Regions from separate parts of the Aerococcus christensenii genome, predicted to be linked through region 2. Evidence: predicted binding sites of a transcription regulator. Region 2 holds the regulator's gene; the other holds the start of a gene.

Region 1 (8,709 bases), 680 kb from region 2:
TTTACCTTCTACAACAGTAGTGTCATCTTTGGTGATCGTTACACGACCAGCTTGACCTAATTGTTCAAGAGTGGTGTCTTTCAATTCTAATCCAAGGTCATCTGTAATAACTGTACCACCTGTTAAGATAGCTAAGTCTTCTAATTGAGCTTTCCGACGGTCACCAAAACCAGGAGCTTTCACAGCAACCACATTAAAAGTTCCACGAATCTTATTCAAAACTAAAGTTGGAAGAGCTTCCCCTTCAATATCATCAGCAACAATTAATAAAGCTTTGCCCTTTTGAACAATTTTTTCAAGTAAAGGTAAAATATCTTGAATATTGGTAATCTTTTTATCTGTTAACAAGATATAAGGATCGTCTAAGGCAGCTTCCATCTTGTCATTATCTGTTACAAAATATTGGGAAAGGTAACCGCGATCAAATTGCATCCCTTCTACAACTTCCAAAGTGGTATCCATAGATTGAGATTCTTCAACGGTGATAACACCATCTTGACCTACTTTTTCCATAGCATCTGCAATTAATTTACCGATTTCTTTATCGCCAGATGAGATAGCTGCAACATTCGCAATGGATTCTTTAGATTCTACAGGAACAGAAATTTCTTTTAAGCCATTAACTGCTTCCCGAATAGCTTGGTCAATCCCACGACGAATACCTACAGGATTAGCCCCAGCAGTAACATTCTTAAAGCCTTCATGAACAAGTGCTTGAGTCATAATAGTAGCGGTTGTCGTTCCGTCCCCAGCAACATCATTGGTCTTAGAGGCGACTTCTGCGACTAATTTTGCTCCCATATTTTCAAAATGATCTTCTAATTCAACATCTTTCGCAATAGTTACTCCATCATTGGTAATTAATGGAGAACCAAAGCTCCGTTCAAGAACTACATTACGTCCCTTAGGTCCAAGCGTTACTTTAACCGTATTCGCCAACTTATCAATACCGTTTACCAAAGCTTGTCTTGCATCACTTGAATATTTAATATCTTTAGCCATTTTATCAATCTCCTTATCTCAATGAAATAACTGAAATTTTCTAAGATCTATTATTCTACAATCGCTGTTAAATCTTTTTCTTTAACGATGAGATATTTTTGACCCTCATACTTCACTTCACTCGTCGCATATTTTTCAAAAATAACGTGATCGCCCACTTTAACTTGTGGCGTATAGTCTTCAGTAGCTTCACTAACTGCAACTACTTCTCCAATCTGAGGTTTTTCTTTAGCTGTTGATGGGAGAACAATTCCTGAAGCCGTTTTCTCTTCTTCTTCCTTCACTTGGATAATGACACGTTCATTTAATGGTTTTAACATTCGTACCCCTCCATTACATTTATTCTTTAATTAGCACTCTATCATTTCAAGTGCTAACCTACATTTCTTATAGTATCTCAATTAAATAAATATTGCAAGTTATATGTTGACTTTTTTTGACGTTCTTAAGAAAAACTTTTCTTTTTCCCTCAAAAAGCACTTAGAGTCTTGCATTTTTTCAAAAGTTTAGCTAATCTAAATCTAAATGGAGGGATCATGTGTCAAATAAAATTATTATTCACAATATCATCATACGATTAGTTTTTGTTGCATTTACATTAGTCTGGGCGGTATACTCTGTTACCCATACAGGATGGGGGATTAGCCTAGTCTTTTTGTTATTTATCGCAGCTACTCAACTTTATTCAGCTTGGCAAATCGCTAGCCTATACCTCGATCGTATTCAGAAAAATAAACTATAAAAATTTCCCTTTCTATTAAGAAGAGGAAACCTATCTATTAACAACAAAAAGCAGTCGAATTTCAGATAGAAATGAAATTCAACTGCTTTTTAAATCATTTTTTTATCGATTATTTTTATCGTTCGTTCCAATAAAATAGATCAATGTTTGTAATTCATTCGCCAAGTCTACATTTTGAACATGAACACGGTTACCCACATCCAAAACAATTGGTGTAAAATTCAAAATTCCTTTAATTCCAGCATCACATAAATTATTGGTTGTTTCCTGTGCAACACTATCTGGCACTGCTAAAATAGCAATCGTAATATCCATATCTTGCATAATCGTCTTTAATTCACTTAATGGATAAACAGGAACTCCACTATGCACACGACCAACAATTTCTGGATTAACATCGAAGGCTGCGCCTATGCGAATGTTATTCGTCCGTTTAAAATTATAATTCAATAAGGCATTCCCTAAATTGCCCACACCTATTAAGGCAACAGTTGTTAAGCGATCTTGATACAATTGTAAACTAAAGAAATCTAATAATTCATCAACATCATACCCGTATCCGCGCTTCCCTAACGCTCCAAAGTGAGAAAAATCACGACGAATCGTTGCCGAATCTACCTTAATAGCTTCACTTAATTCACTAGAAGAAATTCGTTTTTTTCCCATATTCTTAAATCGACTAAGATAGCGATAGTACAAAGGAAGACGCTTAGCAGTAGCACGTGGAACCTTTGCCATCTTTCCACTTCCTTTCACAAGTCGTTAGTTTAATTGTAGCATTGTCACAAAGGAAAATAAAGCAGTTTGTGAAGTAAGTCATGAGTTAAAACATGTATTTCGTGCACTGTTCTTTGTTCTTTTAGTTTAGAGTTTAGCTTAAAAAGGATGCAATTTTAGTAGTTTCCCCTATCTCTTCTAAGTATTCGATACATCTCTTGAACAAATATGATAAACTAAAGGGAACGCTAAATAACCAGAAAGGAACTCAGTAATGATTATCTTACAAGCTTCTAACCTAGCACGATATTTCGGATCAGATACTTTATTCGAATCGGTCAATTTGACCATTCAAAATAATAGTCGAATTGGCCTAGTTGGAAGAAACGGGGCCGGAAAATCTACCCTCTTAAAAATGCTCACAGGATTAGAAAAGCCTGATCAAGGAACCTTATCCCGTCAAAAAGAAGTTTCTATTGCTTATATGGATCAACACGCTGCCATTTCTGCCAGCTCACTGACTATTTATGAAGAAATGCTTTCTGTATTTGCTAAAGAACTTGAACTCCTCAAACAAGCTGAACAATTAACAGAGCAAATTGCGCAAGTTAGTCAAAGCGGCGACCAAGAAAAATATGAACAAATTCTCAAGCAATATGATCGCGTACAAGAACTTATCCATACCAGCAATGCCTATAGTATTGATTCTGAAATTCGAACCGTTCTTCACGGTTTTCATTTCCCAGAAGCCGATTATGACAAACCACTTGCCCAATTATCAGGAGGCCAACGCACACGTCTTGCTCTCTGTAAAGTCTTACTAGAGAAGAAAGACATTCTCATTCTTGACGAACCAACCAACCATTTAGATATCGAAACTCTCTCTTGGTTAGAGGGTTACCTACCAAGTTATCCAGGCGCCCTTTTAATCGTTAGCCATGACCGTTATTTCCTAGATGCTGTGACTAAGGAAACCTATGATATGACTAATCACACCATCCAATATTATAAGGGCAACTACTCTTTTTATCTTAAAGAAAAAACTACTCGATTAATGACACAAACAAAAGCCTATGAAAAGCAGCAAAAGAAAATTGCTAAATTAGAAGACTATGTAGCGAGAAACTTAGTACGCGCTTCAACAACCAAAATGGCCCAAAGTAGGCGCAAACAATTAGAGCGCATGACCAAAATTCAAAAGCCTCAAGTGGACGATAAAAATCCTCGCATCCATTTTTCATGTGATAAAGAAAGTGGAAATGTGGTTCTCACGGCTGATCAATTAGGCATTGGTTATGATGATTCGACTCTCTCCTACCCTATCGACTTCCAAATTCGAAAGCAAGATGCCATCGCCATTGTAGGACCTAATGGTATTGGAAAATCTACCCTTTTAAAAACCCTTATTGGTCAGCTTGAACCGCTGCGTGGGCAATTCACGTATGGGAAAAATGTCACCATTGGCTACTATGACCAAGCACTTGCCCGCTTACATAAAGGCAAAGACATTCTCCATGAACTATGGGACGATCATCCTACAATGAATGAAGGTGCCATAAGAAGTGTCTTAGGTAGCTTCTTATTTACAGGCACTGACGTTGAAAAATCTATAGACATGCTCAGCGGAGGAGAAAAAGCCCGCCTAGCTTTGGCAAAACTAAGTTTTGAAAAAGACAACTTCCTTATTCTTGACGAACCAACTAACCATTTAGACATCGACTCCAAAGAAGTCTTGGAAAATGCCTTAATTGAATATGACGGCACCCTGCTCTTTGTCAGCCATGACCGTTATTTTATTAATCGTATCGCCACCCAGGTCATTGAAATTGGCGAAGAAGGCTCGACAATATATCTTGGCGATTACGATTACTACATCCACAAAAAATCTGAACAAGAAGAACGCTTAGCTCTCGAAAAATTAGAATTAGAAGAAAAGACTCAACCCAACCCTTCAGCTTCTGAAGAGAATTCCTATCAAAAATCAAAAGATTTGCAACGACAAAAGCGTAAAATTGAACGGCAAATTGAAAGTCTTGAGCAAGAAATCGAACATCTCGACCAAACGATCCAAACCATTCAAGAAGAAATGGTCCAACCTGAAGTCTTAGAAGATTATGAGCGTTTGAACCAACTCAATGAGCAATTATCACTTTCAAAGCAGCAACAAGAAGACTGTATGCAGGAATGGGAAGAAGCCCAAGTCACTTTAGAAAGTTTTCAAAACGAATAAAAAATCACTTACCCACCAAAATGTGGGTAAGTGATTTTTTTACTCTTCTCCTAGATCAATACTTGGCTGAGCATCCAAGTCTAAATCTGAAAAATCTTTGGCTTTATACAAGGTATAAGCCGCTGCCGCAATCATTGCTCCATTATCCCCGCACAATTTCAAAGGAGGGCAAACCAATTCAACTTCATCTTTCAAAGTCGCTAGAGCCTCCGTCAGGCCTTTTCTTAAACCAGAATTAGCCGCAACTCCTCCTGCCAGCAAGAGTTGCTTTACAGGATATTGGATAAGTGCACGCTTTGTTTTTTCCACTAAAACTTCAACAGCCGCCGCTTGGAAACTCGCTGCTACGCCGTTTGGATCCAAACTTTCGCCCTTTTGCTCCGCTTGATGAAGATGGTTAATCACGGCTGACTTTAAGCCTGAAAATGAAAAATCAAAATTATCTTCTGCAATCATTGGGCGAGGATAAGCGTAAATATCTTGCCCTTTCTGAGCCATTTCATCCATTTTTTTGCCCCCAGGATAAGGAATGCCAAGTAATCTCCCTACCTTATCGAAAGCTTCTCCTACTGCGTCATCTCTTGTATCCCCAATCTTTTGATACTGACCATCTTGAGACATATAGACCAATTCCGTATGACCCCCACTCACAACCAAAGCTAAAGCTGGAAAATGAATTGGATGGACAATTTGATTAGCATAAATATGCCCCGCCATATGATTCACTCCAATTAACGGCTTCTCATGAACAAAAGCTAACGTTTTAGCAGCAGTAATCCCAATTAACAGAGATCCCACTAAGCCAGGTCCCTTTGTTACCGCAATCGCATCAATATCCTCAAAGGTCATGTCTGCTTTTTCGAGAGCCAAGTTAATAAGTTGGGTAATCTGTTCCACATGATGCCGGCTGGCAATTTCAGGGACCACCCCTCCAAAGCGCATATGGCTTTTGATTTGAGTAGCTACTATGTTGGAGCGCATATCATGTCCATCGACAACAATCGCTACCCCTGTCTCATCACAACTTGATTCAATTCCTAATATCGTAGTCAATCCGTATCCTTCTCCCATTTATAAATTTTGGCATCTTCTTGATTATTTTGATAATAATTTTTTCTGCAGTCCACCTTAACAAAGTGAAAATTCTCATACAACTTTTGAGCGGGTACATTAGAGGCTCTGACCTCTAAATAACAGGTCTTCATTCCTTCACTCTGCAAAGTCTGCAAAGCTTCTTGTAAAAGGCGTCGCCCTAACCCTTGCTTTCGAGCCTCGGGATGAATAGCAATATAAAAAAGTTCCCCCTCTTGGTCAATCTTCTGGAAAGAAGCCGCTCCTAACCAATTCTCTTCTTCATCCTTCAACACAAAAAAGTAAAAGTAAGGATTACTTAATTGCCGTTCCAAAGAAGAAATAGGAAGTTTAGGTGTTCCTTGAAGAGATTTTTCAAAGAAAGCGGACAATTGCTGAGCGGTCTTTTCATTGTCCTCGCACAAATGATAAGTCTGAAAGTCAATAACGGGCTGAGCTGCCTGACTGCTTTTTGCCCTCTCCCACAAAAAAATAAAAGCATCTTCTTGATTATCAAGGTAGTAATTTTTCTGGCAGGTCACGTTCTTGAAACCTTCCTTCTCATAAAAGCGTTGAGCAGACTGATTTGAAACTCTTACTTCTAAGTCGATTCGTTCCCTGTCCAAGGAAGGCAACAAAGTCTTTAACAACTGCATTAACATTCCCCCGATTCCCCTTCTTTGATAAGAAGGCAAAACCATAATATTCGAAATATGAACTGCACGACGATCTTTACGACAACCCATAAAAGCTAATAGCTCATCTTCTAAGAAAGCCTGTAAATAGAAAGTAGATGGATGATACACCAAATCTACATAAAAATCACTTAAGTCCCAAAGAACAGCCTTTGGATAACACACTTTCTCCATCTCAACCATTTGATCCAGCCAAACTGCATCCGACAGAGCAATACTGACTTCCAATCCGTCTTCTAAGGTGACTTGTGTTACTGGTAAATCTAACTGTTCATGCAAACTCACCCACACATTAGACGAAAAAAGGCGCTTTCCCCTATAGGCAAAGGTCTTCGCCCATGTCTTAATCTGCTCTTTCCACATAGCTTCCATGGTGGGCTGCCACTTGGTCAGGATGGCTAGCTTGCCACTTTTCCTCCGCTTCCGCTAATTTAGCATACTCTGGGACAAAAATGTCTGCATCTTCTTCTCTAAATGGGGCTTCCAACAAGCGATGAGCAGCCAAGTGACTATCCTCTTTGGCTAAAATCTTAGCCCGCTCTCCCCATTTTTCCTGAATAGCCGCTTCAAAAAGAGAGGCATCTGGACTCACAAAGTAAAGGGGCCCGGTGGGAAAAGCCTCATCAATCGTATCCAACCAATCTTCTAGCGTATAGTGCCCCACTGGAAGCAAAGTTTGCCACGCTTCTCCTTTTTGGTAACCTGCTAAAAAAACTGTCTGACGTCTCGCATTTAAAAAAGGAAAAACAGGACCGTCTTCCTTGACGTTTACCGCTAAAGCTTCCAAAGAGCCTACAGAATACAAAGGGACCCTTAGTTCTTTCGCTAAAACCTTTGCCGTTGTCACGCCAATTCTTAAGCCTGTATAAGATCCCGGCCCTCTCGTCACTGCTATGGCTTCCACAGACGAAATCGACCAATTGATTGCTCGACATGCTACTTGGATCAAAGGCAAGAGCTGCTTAGAATGTTTGATTTTTGTATATGTATTCAATTCCATTTTGACATCATTCTCTTCGATTAAAGCAATACTCATTGCTTCAGTCGATGTATCCATCGCTAATACCCGCATAAATCTTCCCTCTTTACATTAATTTCTTCTCTATTGTATCAAATTCCCCCAACAATAGGGAAATTTTACTCTCATTTCTCCTGCAATCTCTCGCATTCTTCTATCCTTCTGTTATAATACTAAGCGAACCCTTATTTCAAGACAACGTTTAGAAAGGAGGACTCTCCATGGACACACTCATTCAACGTATCAATGCCCTCGCCGCTAAGCAAAAAGCTGGCGAACTTTCCCCAGAAGAAAAAGTCGAACAAGCCCAATTGCGTCAAGAATATCTCAAAATTTTCCGCGGGAATTTCAAACAAGTTCTCATGAACACCAAAGTCGTCGATCCCAAAGGAAAAGATATTACACCCTCTCGTCTAAAAAAAGCAAAGAAGAAGCGCTAAAATTTATATCCTTAATAAAAAGGTGTTGTTAAGCAAAGTTGCCCTCCAACACCTTTTTATTTTTCCCTCACTGTCTCATAGAAATAAACAATAGATAAGACTTTTGAGAGTTGCGCTTCTCACATCAAGCCCTATTCTCTCCGTCCGAAAATAATTTTGGACGTTTTTTAGATTCTAATACGGCTCAATAAGCGTTCCGTCTCACTTCCCAATGCAAAATCTTTAGGAGTCATCTGAGAAATAGCATCTATTAAATAACAACGGAAAGAATTACTTCCCTCTTGATTGGACATTCTGAGAGCCGCTTTTTCTCCGGCTAACCCCATGGCACAAACCGCTGCCACAGTAGCAAGTAGGGAATGCGACGAATTCGCAGTCACATAAGCAGTAATTAAAGCTGACAACATGCATCCCGTTCCGGTCACTTTTGCCATCAACGGATGGCCTGCTCGAATTGCATACGCTTTTCCCCCATCACAAACCAGATCCACTTCCCCACTTACCACAATAATGGCTTGCCGATTTTCAGCAAAACTTTGCAAAAACGGAAGAAGGTCTTCTATTTTATCAGATGTGAGCCGTTCTTCTTGACCCGCATCCACCCCCTTAAAGCTCGCGCATAAACCTGCTAAGAATTTAATTTCTGACAAATTCCCACGAATCACTTGAAAATGAACACCATTCATCAGTCCATTCGCAATGTTCCTACGAAAGGCAGATACGCCCACACCAACAGGATCAAACACCACCGGATGCCCCAGTTCATTCGCTCGCTTGCCCGCTTTTAACATCAC
Region 2 (8,709 bases):
CTTGCCATGAACGGTAGGCACTTCGACTTCATCCCCAAGAGCTGCTTGAGCAAAGTTAATCGGTAACTCGATTGAAATCTGAGCGCCTTTGCGATTGTAAATATCAGAAGGTTGAACACTGAAGACTACATACAAGTCCCCGTTCGGTCCGCCATTATAGCCAGCGTTCCCTTGTCTGGACAGACGGATTGATTGGCCATCTTCCACCCCAGCAGGGACTTTGACTTTCACTGTATGATTCTTCTCTTCCCGGCCACTTCCGCCACAAGAAGTACATTTCTCAACAATGACTTCACCAGTTCCCTGGCAGTTTGGACAGGTTGTTTGGGTAGCCATTTGTCCAAATGGTGTATTCCGGACTTGTTGAACGATCCCTTGACCGTGACATTGCGAACAGGTTTCTTTTCCTGAGCCGCCTTTGGCTCCCGTCCCTTCACAGGAATGACATGCTTCTTCCCGTTTGTAGCGAATAGTTTCTTCCGTCCCGAAGACGGCTTCCTCGAACTTAAGATCGAGTGTATATTGGAGATCGTCTCCTTGACGAGGCGCATTGGCCTGACGTCCAGAAGAATAACCGCCAAAGCCTCCGCCTCCTCCGAAGAACTGACTAAAGATATCATCAAAACCAGAGAATCCTTGACTAGAGTATTGGTAAGAACCTCCACCAAAGCCACCATTAGCACCGGCATGGCCAAATTGGTCATATTGTTGGCGTTTCTTTTCATCGCCTAAGACTTCATAAGCTTCTGTTACTTCTTTATATTTTTCTTCTGCACCGGGTTCTTTATTGAGATCGGGATGGTATTTTTTAGCGAGTTGTCGATAAGCCTGCTTGATCTCTTTTTGGCTAGCGTCTTTGGAGACACCTAGGACGTCATAGTAATCACGTTTTCCTGCCATCATAAACCTCCCCCTTTTGGTTCTATTTTAACAAAAGATTGTCCCTGCCTCTCGACAGGGACATCTCGAATACTTTATTTATTATTTGTCGTCGTCTACTTCTTCGAAGTCGCCTTCAACAGTGCCGTCATCTTTCTTCTTGTTATCACTTGCTTGACCAGAAGCGGCTTGTTGTTCTGCTTGGTTCGCTTGGTAGAGTTTCATGGTAAGTTGTTGAAGGACTTCCATTAATTCATCCTTCTTCTTCTTCATGTCTTCTGTGTTATTTGCTTCTCGAGCAGCCTTCAATTCATCTTTTAAGCTGTTGGCTTTATCAATTTCAGGTTGATCGACTTTGCCTTCGACGTCTTTGGTGGTCTTTTCTGTTTGATGAATGAGTTGATCAACTTCATTCTTCAAATCAGCTTCTTCTTTACGTTTTTCGTCTTCTTCTGCGTGAGCTTCGGCATCTTTCATCATCCGATCAATTTCTTCATCGGTTAAGCCGGAGTTGGATTGAATAGTAATAGCTTGTTCTTTACCGGTTCCTTTGTCCTTGGCAGAAACATTAACGATACCGTTCTTATCAATATCGAAGGTGACTTCAATTTGAGGAATTCCACGAGGAGCTGGATTAATGTCGGTTAATTGGAAGCGGCCCAAGGTCTTGTTATCTGCAGCCATTGGACGTTCCCCTTGAAGGACGTGAATATCTACGGCAGGTTGGTTATCTGCAGCAGTGGAGAAGACTTGAGATTTAGAGGTTGGGATGGTTGTGTTCCGATCGATCAATTTGGTGAAGACACCACCCATGGTTTCAATCCCTAAGGAAAGTGGGGTAACATCCAAGAGGACAACATCCTTGACATCCCCTGTAATCACACCACCTTGAATCGCAGCACCCATAGCCACCACTTCGTCTGGGTTCACAGAACGGTTAGGTTCTTTACCAGTAAGTTCTTTAACGTGGTCAACCACTGCTGGGATACGTGTAGAACCACCCACTAAGATAACTTGGTCAATTTCACTCTTGCTCAAGTCAGCATCTTGTAAAGCCCGTTGAACAGGGTTAGTGGTCCGTTCAACGAGGTCTTCTGTTAATTCATTGAATTTCACACGTGTTAAGGTGACTTCTAAGTGTAAAGGACCATTTGCCCCTGCAGAAATAAATGGTAAGGAGATTTGAGTCGAGGTAACTCCTGAGAGATCTTTTTTCGCTTTTTCAGAAGCGTCTTTCAAACGTTGCATAGCCATCTTATCGCTAGAAAGGTCAATGCCGTTTTCTTTCTTGAAGGAATCAATCAAGTATTCTACGATACGGTGGTCAAAGTCGTCACCACCTAATTTGTTATCTCCGGCAGTAGATAAGACTTCGAAGACGCCGTCCCCTAATTCAAGGATAGACACATCGAAGGTCCCACCTCCTAAGTCAAAGACCAAAATCTTCTCTTCGTCCTTTTCTTTTTCAAGACCGTAAGCTAAAGCAGCTGCAGTCGGTTCGTTAACGATACGTTCTACTTCTAAGCCAGCAATTTTACCTGCATCTTTGGTGGCTTGACGTTGAGCGTCATTAAAGTAAGCAGGAACGGTGATAACAGCTTTGGTGACTTTATCCCCTAAGTAATCTTCTGCGTAGCCTTTTAAGTATTGTAAGATCATGGCAGAAATTTCTTGTGGCGTATAATCTTTGTTATTTGCATGTTCTTTGTAGCCATCTTCGCCCATGTGACGTTTGATGGAAGCAACGGTATCAGGGTTCGTCACCATTTGACGTTTAGCGACTTCCCCAACTTGAATTTCCCCATCTTTGAAGGCAACAACAGAAGGTGTTGTCCGGTTACCTTCTGGGTTAGGAATAATCTTAGGTTCATTCCCTTCTAACACTGCAACAGCTGAGTTTGTTGTTCCTAAGTCAATACCAATAATTTTACTCATTATAAATTCCCCTTTTCTCTTCAACTATTGTGCGACAACAACCATGGCTGGTCGTAGGACGCGATCTTTCAAAACATAGCCTTTTTGGTAAACTTCCACGACTGTATTCGCTTCTTGTCCCTCTTCAAGAGGAACAGAAGACACCGATTGATGGAAATTCGGATCGAAGATTTCCCCTTTAGGGTTAATTTCTTCAATTCCTTCTTCTTTAAAGGCATGTTGCATACTTTCAAGAACCATTTGAATTCCACGCTTCATATTTTCGCTGGCTTCATCGTCCGCTTCAATGGCCAAGGCCCGCTCTAAGTTATCGATAGACGATAACATCTGCGTCGCTAGGCTTTGGGAACGATACTTGGCAGCGTTCTGAACTTCTGTTTTATGTCGGCGTTGGATATTTGCAATTTCAGCGGATAAACGAAGGACTTGCTCCTCCTTCTCCTGAAGAGCTTGCTCCAGCTGAGTGAGTTCATCTTCTTGGGGTTCTTCAGCCCCTTCTTCCTCAAGGGAAGTCTTTTCTTCTTCACATTCAGCTGTTTCCTCCAAAACGTCTTCTTTTTCTTCTTTGGCTTCTACTTTTTCTTCAGTAACCGCCTCTTGTTTTAATTTTTCATCTGTTTTTGCCATTCATTTTTCCCTCCTCACAGTGATAATAGGAATCGATGTAGTGGCAGAGCTCTACTCTCACACCCTGGAAAAGTTGGGCCATCCGTAAATAGGACATATTCTCAGGGCCAAGGATTGCCACAGAGATTGTCTGATGAGCGCTTGGTCCTTCCAACTGAGCAGTCATCACGCTTAAATGATCCAATCCTTCAATCGATAAGTCACGTCCTATTTTAACTTGGATGCCTTGCTCACTCGGAGTAAGCATCTGATTCATCTGATCAGGATTACTTAAGAGTTGATTCAAGTAGTCAATCTGATCAATATCGTCGGATTCGTAAAGATAATGATAGAGATTATTCTTTCCTTGAACATATACGCGCTGTGTATTGACCTTATTCAGCAGGTATTCCATCATGGATCCCTGACCAATCAACTGTTGAACGGATTCATTCAGGTAATGGAAGAAATCTGTCCTGAGTTTGGTCATAACAGTGGTCAAATCACACCCTACGAGTTCTCGGTTGATCAATCGAACCATTTGTTCAAGATCTTCTTCTTCAATAGAAACCGGCAATCTAAAAATCTGATTTTCAACCACTCCTTCTTCTGTAACCAATATCGCCATCACTTGGTGGGAGGCAATAGGAACTAATCGAAAACCGGCTAGATGGAACTCTCTTGCACTAGGACCTAAAGCAATTGCCACATAATTGGTTAACTCTGCTAATAAGCTTGTCGACCGATTGACAATCTCTCCTAAAGCAAGATAAGGAACTTGGAAAACTTCCTGCAACCGCCTAGAATCTTCAGTGCTTAGTCCCGAATCAATAGCTCCGCCATACTCTGGCATAATAAAGTTAATATAGTAACGATAGCCCGCTTCTGTGGGCACCCGTCCAGAAGAAGAATGCATCTTAGCAATTAACCCCTGTTTTTCTAATCGTACCATTTCGTTACGAATAGTGGCTGAGGACGCTTCGATGCCTGTCAAACCCAACAAAGTTTTGGATCCCACAGGTTCTCCACTGGCACTATAGGCATCAATAATCGCTTTTAAAATCAGCGTTTGCCGCTTTGTCAACATCTCATCACCTTCTTTTAGCACTTGGCGACTTCAACTGCTAACATGTTTATATCATAGCATCTTTTAAAAAATATGTCAACAAAAGTCAAACATTTTTTTGACTTTATTTCTTTTGGTAAATTGCAATATCAAATGCATATTTAAATTCAAAAATTTCAGTTTCATGCAAAATAGCTAAAAGGCTGATAAAATCAATCATTCTTGGCCCATTTTCTCAAGCTTAAAGCGCTTGATTACCATTTAGAGATTCAAGGGGACTGCGTAGCGGCCCTTGACTGGCCCACCCTGAATCTCTCTGAATCTCTAAACTTTGTTAAGCACTTTAACCTACTTCTCTAAGGGGATCCTGAAGTTTCGCAACTTCCATGATGTAACAGTCATTGGGCGTTTGATAATCTAAGATCTTTCTGAAGCGATTGTTTATAGTATTCGTGTAGTGTGCCAACTCTTGTTATATCAGATTTTTAAAGCTGGTCCCTTTAGGCAAGAATTCTCTTAACATGCGATTATGCCTTTCGTTAGTTCCTTTTTCCCAGGCAGAATAAACGTGAGTGAAAAAGACTTCTATATCTTTTAGTCCGTTTTCAAGTTGTGACAGATTAGAAAATTCACTTTCGTTATCGGTCGTTAAGGTTTTTAAATACTCTTGGTCCTCTTTGAGAATCATCTTTTTTACGGATTTTACAATTGAAGCGACATCCCACTTCCAAGTCTTCTGGGTGAGAAGTTTTCGCGTTTTCCGTTCAACTAGAGTAATAATACACGGCTCTTCTTTCCTATCACGAGATCAAACTCCCAATGACCAAATTCTTCTCTGGAAAGAATGGCTGGGCATCGTTGATCAATACTTTTTCCGAATAACTTTTTATCCATTCCTCGTAGTTCACTTGATTGCTTTCTTGGGCGAATCCGTGTTTTCATAGGAAGATCAATATTTTTCACTCTTAATATCCCAAGCTTTATATATTTATACATCGTTTTGGGGCAAGGCTTTAACCAACCGATTTTCTAAAATTTCTATAGAATTAATTTCTGCTGAAAAACTAATAACAAACGAATCCTTCGACGACTAACTGGATATTTTTCATAAGACGTTGCAAAGTGAATAACAATAAAAGCAATATCTTCTGAATTTAGACGTAAGCCATTAAAAGCTTTGGAGAAATTTTCATTCACCGCTTCAAATAATTCCTCGTACTGCTCTGCAATTGTTCCCAATAAAGAATTCAAACCAGTCTGAACATCTAAAGGCTGAAGGCGATTAAGCCTTGCTTGAATATGAGTTACTAAGTTATAGTAAAGTTCTTCATCCTGCCCAAAATCATTGCCAATAGACTGGGAAACTCCCTCAATTAATTGGCTAACTTGATACAATAATTGGCTGTCATAATGTTCGATTAGTAGTTGCTTCAAAGATTTATAGTTCACGTCATTCAATTGCTGAGCAAAGAAATAACACTCATTTATTGAAAAATTTTGTTTCAATTCTATAGATAGCCAAGATAAAAAAGAACGCCTTGCTCACGTTCCTTCTTAATAATTATTCTTTTATCATCTACAAAGTTCTCTAAACAAAAAACCCTATACATCTGAAGCAGATAAATACCTACCCACAAACATATAGGGCCTAAAAAAAGAGCATATAAATGCTCTTCCTGCCTACGACAAACATAATTGTTATTCAAATAATATCTATAAACAAATCCATAAGAATCAACAAACAAACCACTATTGAGACCTTCGCCAACAATCCCTTCATTCTTTCTAATAGGTCCAATCTCCCTTTATTTTTGGTAGGGCTCTAAGTTTTTGGCGAGGGCTTGACACTTGGCCTTATCATGCGCTAACTGGTCAATCATCGCTTCAATAGAAGCGAACTTCTGCTCCTGGCGCAAGTATTTATAGAAGAAAATCGTTAATTCTTCACCATAAATCTCTTCATTAAAGTCAAAGAGATTGATCTCGAGGGTACGTTCATTGTTATCTCCGAAAGTAATATTATGTCCAATTGAAGCCATTCCCCAGTACAAACGATGCTGCCACTCACATTGAACCAAGTAGACACCTACTTCTGGCATCAAAGTAGAGGCTGGCGTATAGATATTGGCAGTCGGATAACCGAGTGTTCTTCCACGTTTGAAGCCGTTAATTACGGTTCCCTTAAAGAAATACTGATAACCTAGCCCTTCATTGGCGGCCTCAAGGTCACCTGATAGGAGCTGCTTTCTGATCGCTTGAGAAGCGATCTTCTTTTCGCCCTTGTTCAAGGCAGGGACTTCAATAATTTGGAATCTTCCCTTAGCATAAGTAGCTAGTTTCTCCATATTCGCCGTTCCTTTGTCCCCGTAAGTATAATCAAAACCAGCCACAACCACTTTGGCCCCTAAGTCGACCAGGTATTGATCCACAAAATCTTGCGGACTTAACTGACAAAAGGCACTGGTGTAGTCCACGACATAGACCTTGTCCACGCCGTTCTTAGCCAAGAGACGGATTTTCTCTGGGAGTTGGGTGAGATAGTTCATCTTATCCGGATGTAAGCTACGATTAATGATCAAAGGCGAACGGTTAAAAGTCATCACAGCCAGTGGCAGCTGTCGCTTTATCGCTTCTTCCTTCGCTGCTTGAATGACTGCTTGATGACCACAATGCACCCCATCAAAAAAGCCTAAACATAAAACCATATCCTCACTTGTCACTTGCTGAGGTGCATAAGGATGATGAATCGTGATGACTTCCATAAATACCCTCTCTTCTTCCTTTCGTTCCTTCAATTAAAACATCTTATAAGGCTTCATCTGGTCCGCTTGATCAGGATGGGCTTGGTAGATGGCAATCAACTCGCCCTGGTCGTAGATCCTTAAGGGGAGTTGATCTCTCAAATTTTCTGGTAAATTGTTTTGATTTAAGACGGCCCCATTCCGAAACCAGTTGGCTTGTTCTGGCCTAACCTCATAAGCCGGCAGGTCCTTTAAAACCTCATCCATTTCTATAAGGAAACCCCTTCTCCCTTCTTCACAGAGGGATTGAATGGTCTCTAGTCGGAAGCAATCCGCCGCTTGAAAAGGACTCGCTTCCGTCCGCGTCAGCTGCGTCATCGTTGCCGGATAACCGAGGACTTTCCCCAGGTCTGTTGCTAGTGTCCGGACATAGGTCCCCTTACCACAGATCACTTCAAAATTAAAGGAAACTTCTTTTCTTTTACCATCATAACATACAGGAGAGGTCAAAAGAAAGCGGTCTATTCTCACTTGCCGCTTGGGACGTTCGACACTCTCCCCTTTTCTGGCGTATTCATAGAGCTTGCGCCCCTTGACCTTGACCGCCGAATACATGGGAGGGATCTGAGTAATCCATCCCTCCAAAGACAGCATGCCTTCTTCAATGACCTTGTCACTCAGGGGGCCAGGGACAGCTACACGCGCCACTTCCTCGCCTTCCCTATCCTCTGTCGTCGTTTGAAAGCCCAAGGTGATCTCCCCTTGGTAGGTCTTGGTCTTATCCATGAGAAGATCCGACAGTTTAGTGGCCTTCCCCACGCATACGACCAAGACCCCATCCACTCCCGGATCCAAGGTGCCAGTATGGCCGACTTTCTTCGTTTTCAAAATTTTTCGTAAACGGAAGACACAGTCATGACTGGTCATTCCTCTCTCCTTCCATAGAGGGATAATTCCATCCATCTCTTCTACCTCTTCTTTCCCTAAAAGCCCTGTCCATGCGCTCAACCCGTGCTCACTAGGTCACGCCCTCATGCCATCACGCCTGAGCTAGACAGTCGCCACAAAATCTTCAATAAATTCACAAAAAACATCCGCATACTTGTCGGCTTTTACACGACCTACCCCTGAAATCTCTAAGAAGTCCCCATAGCTTGTCGGTTTTTCCTCTACCATCTCCAATAAACTCTGGTTATTGAACACAATATAGGCAGGCACCCCTTCTTCATCAGCTAAGTCTCCTCGCAATTCCCGCAAGCCTTCATAGAGTTCCTGATCTGCCTCCGACAAACCAAATGTCGAGTCTCCAGTAGAAGCAACAGATCCCCTCTCCGTTTGTAGGTTGGATTGAGAAGCATAGGTCGAAGCCTTCACCCAGAGCTTGGCTTCCCCTCTCAACAGGGAAAGAGCCTGCTCTTGAACGATCAACCCCTTGTGACTATTCAAAGCGAGGTAACCCTGGCCAATCAATTGGGCGATAAT

The links. The regulator HrcA, encoded in region 2, represses chaperone genes, less so after heat shock. The targets are predictions, from matches to a motif close to TTAGCACTCNNNNNNNNNGAGTGCTAA.
Region 1: a site for HrcA is predicted at 1,353-1,379, ahead of AWM71_RS03895 (co-chaperone GroES). Genes of this name have one in related genera too.

The regions. Positions count from the first base shown of each region.
Region 1 covers NZ_CP014159.1:816,789-825,497, reverse strand. Annotated here, with positions in the region: gene groL (chaperonin GroEL) at 1-1,002, opposite strand, end outside; gene AWM71_RS03895 (co-chaperone GroES) at 1,053-1,322, opposite strand; gene AWM71_RS03885 (redox-sensing transcriptional repressor Rex) at 1,847-2,482, opposite strand; gene AWM71_RS03880 (ABC-F family ATP-binding cassette domain-containing protein) at 2,736-4,691, shown strand; gene tsaD (tRNA (adenosine(37)-N6)-threonylcarbamoyltransferase complex transferase subunit TsaD) at 4,731-5,762, opposite strand; gene rimI (ribosomal protein S18-alanine N-acetyltransferase) at 5,741-6,829, opposite strand; gene tsaB (tRNA (adenosine(37)-N6)-threonylcarbamoyltransferase complex dimerization subunit type 1 TsaB) at 6,801-7,529, opposite strand; gene AWM71_RS03860 (DUF896 domain-containing protein) at 7,697-7,915, shown strand; gene thiM (hydroxyethylthiazole kinase) at 8,083-8,709, opposite strand, start outside.
Region 2 covers NZ_CP014159.1:1,495,558-1,504,266, reverse strand. Annotated here, with positions in the region: gene dnaJ (molecular chaperone DnaJ) at 1-900, opposite strand, end outside; gene dnaK (molecular chaperone DnaK) at 982-2,814, opposite strand; gene grpE (nucleotide exchange factor GrpE) at 2,839-3,441, opposite strand; gene hrcA (heat-inducible transcriptional repressor HrcA) at 3,425-4,507, opposite strand; gene AWM71_RS07180 (IS30 family transposase) at 4,959-5,264, opposite strand; gene AWM71_RS07175 (hypothetical protein) at 5,255-5,449, opposite strand; gene AWM71_RS07170 (PRD domain-containing protein) at 5,525-5,935, opposite strand; gene ribF (riboflavin biosynthesis protein RibF) at 6,292-7,248, opposite strand; gene truB (tRNA pseudouridine(55) synthase TruB) at 7,282-8,190, opposite strand; gene recQ (DNA helicase RecQ) at 8,278-8,709, opposite strand, start outside.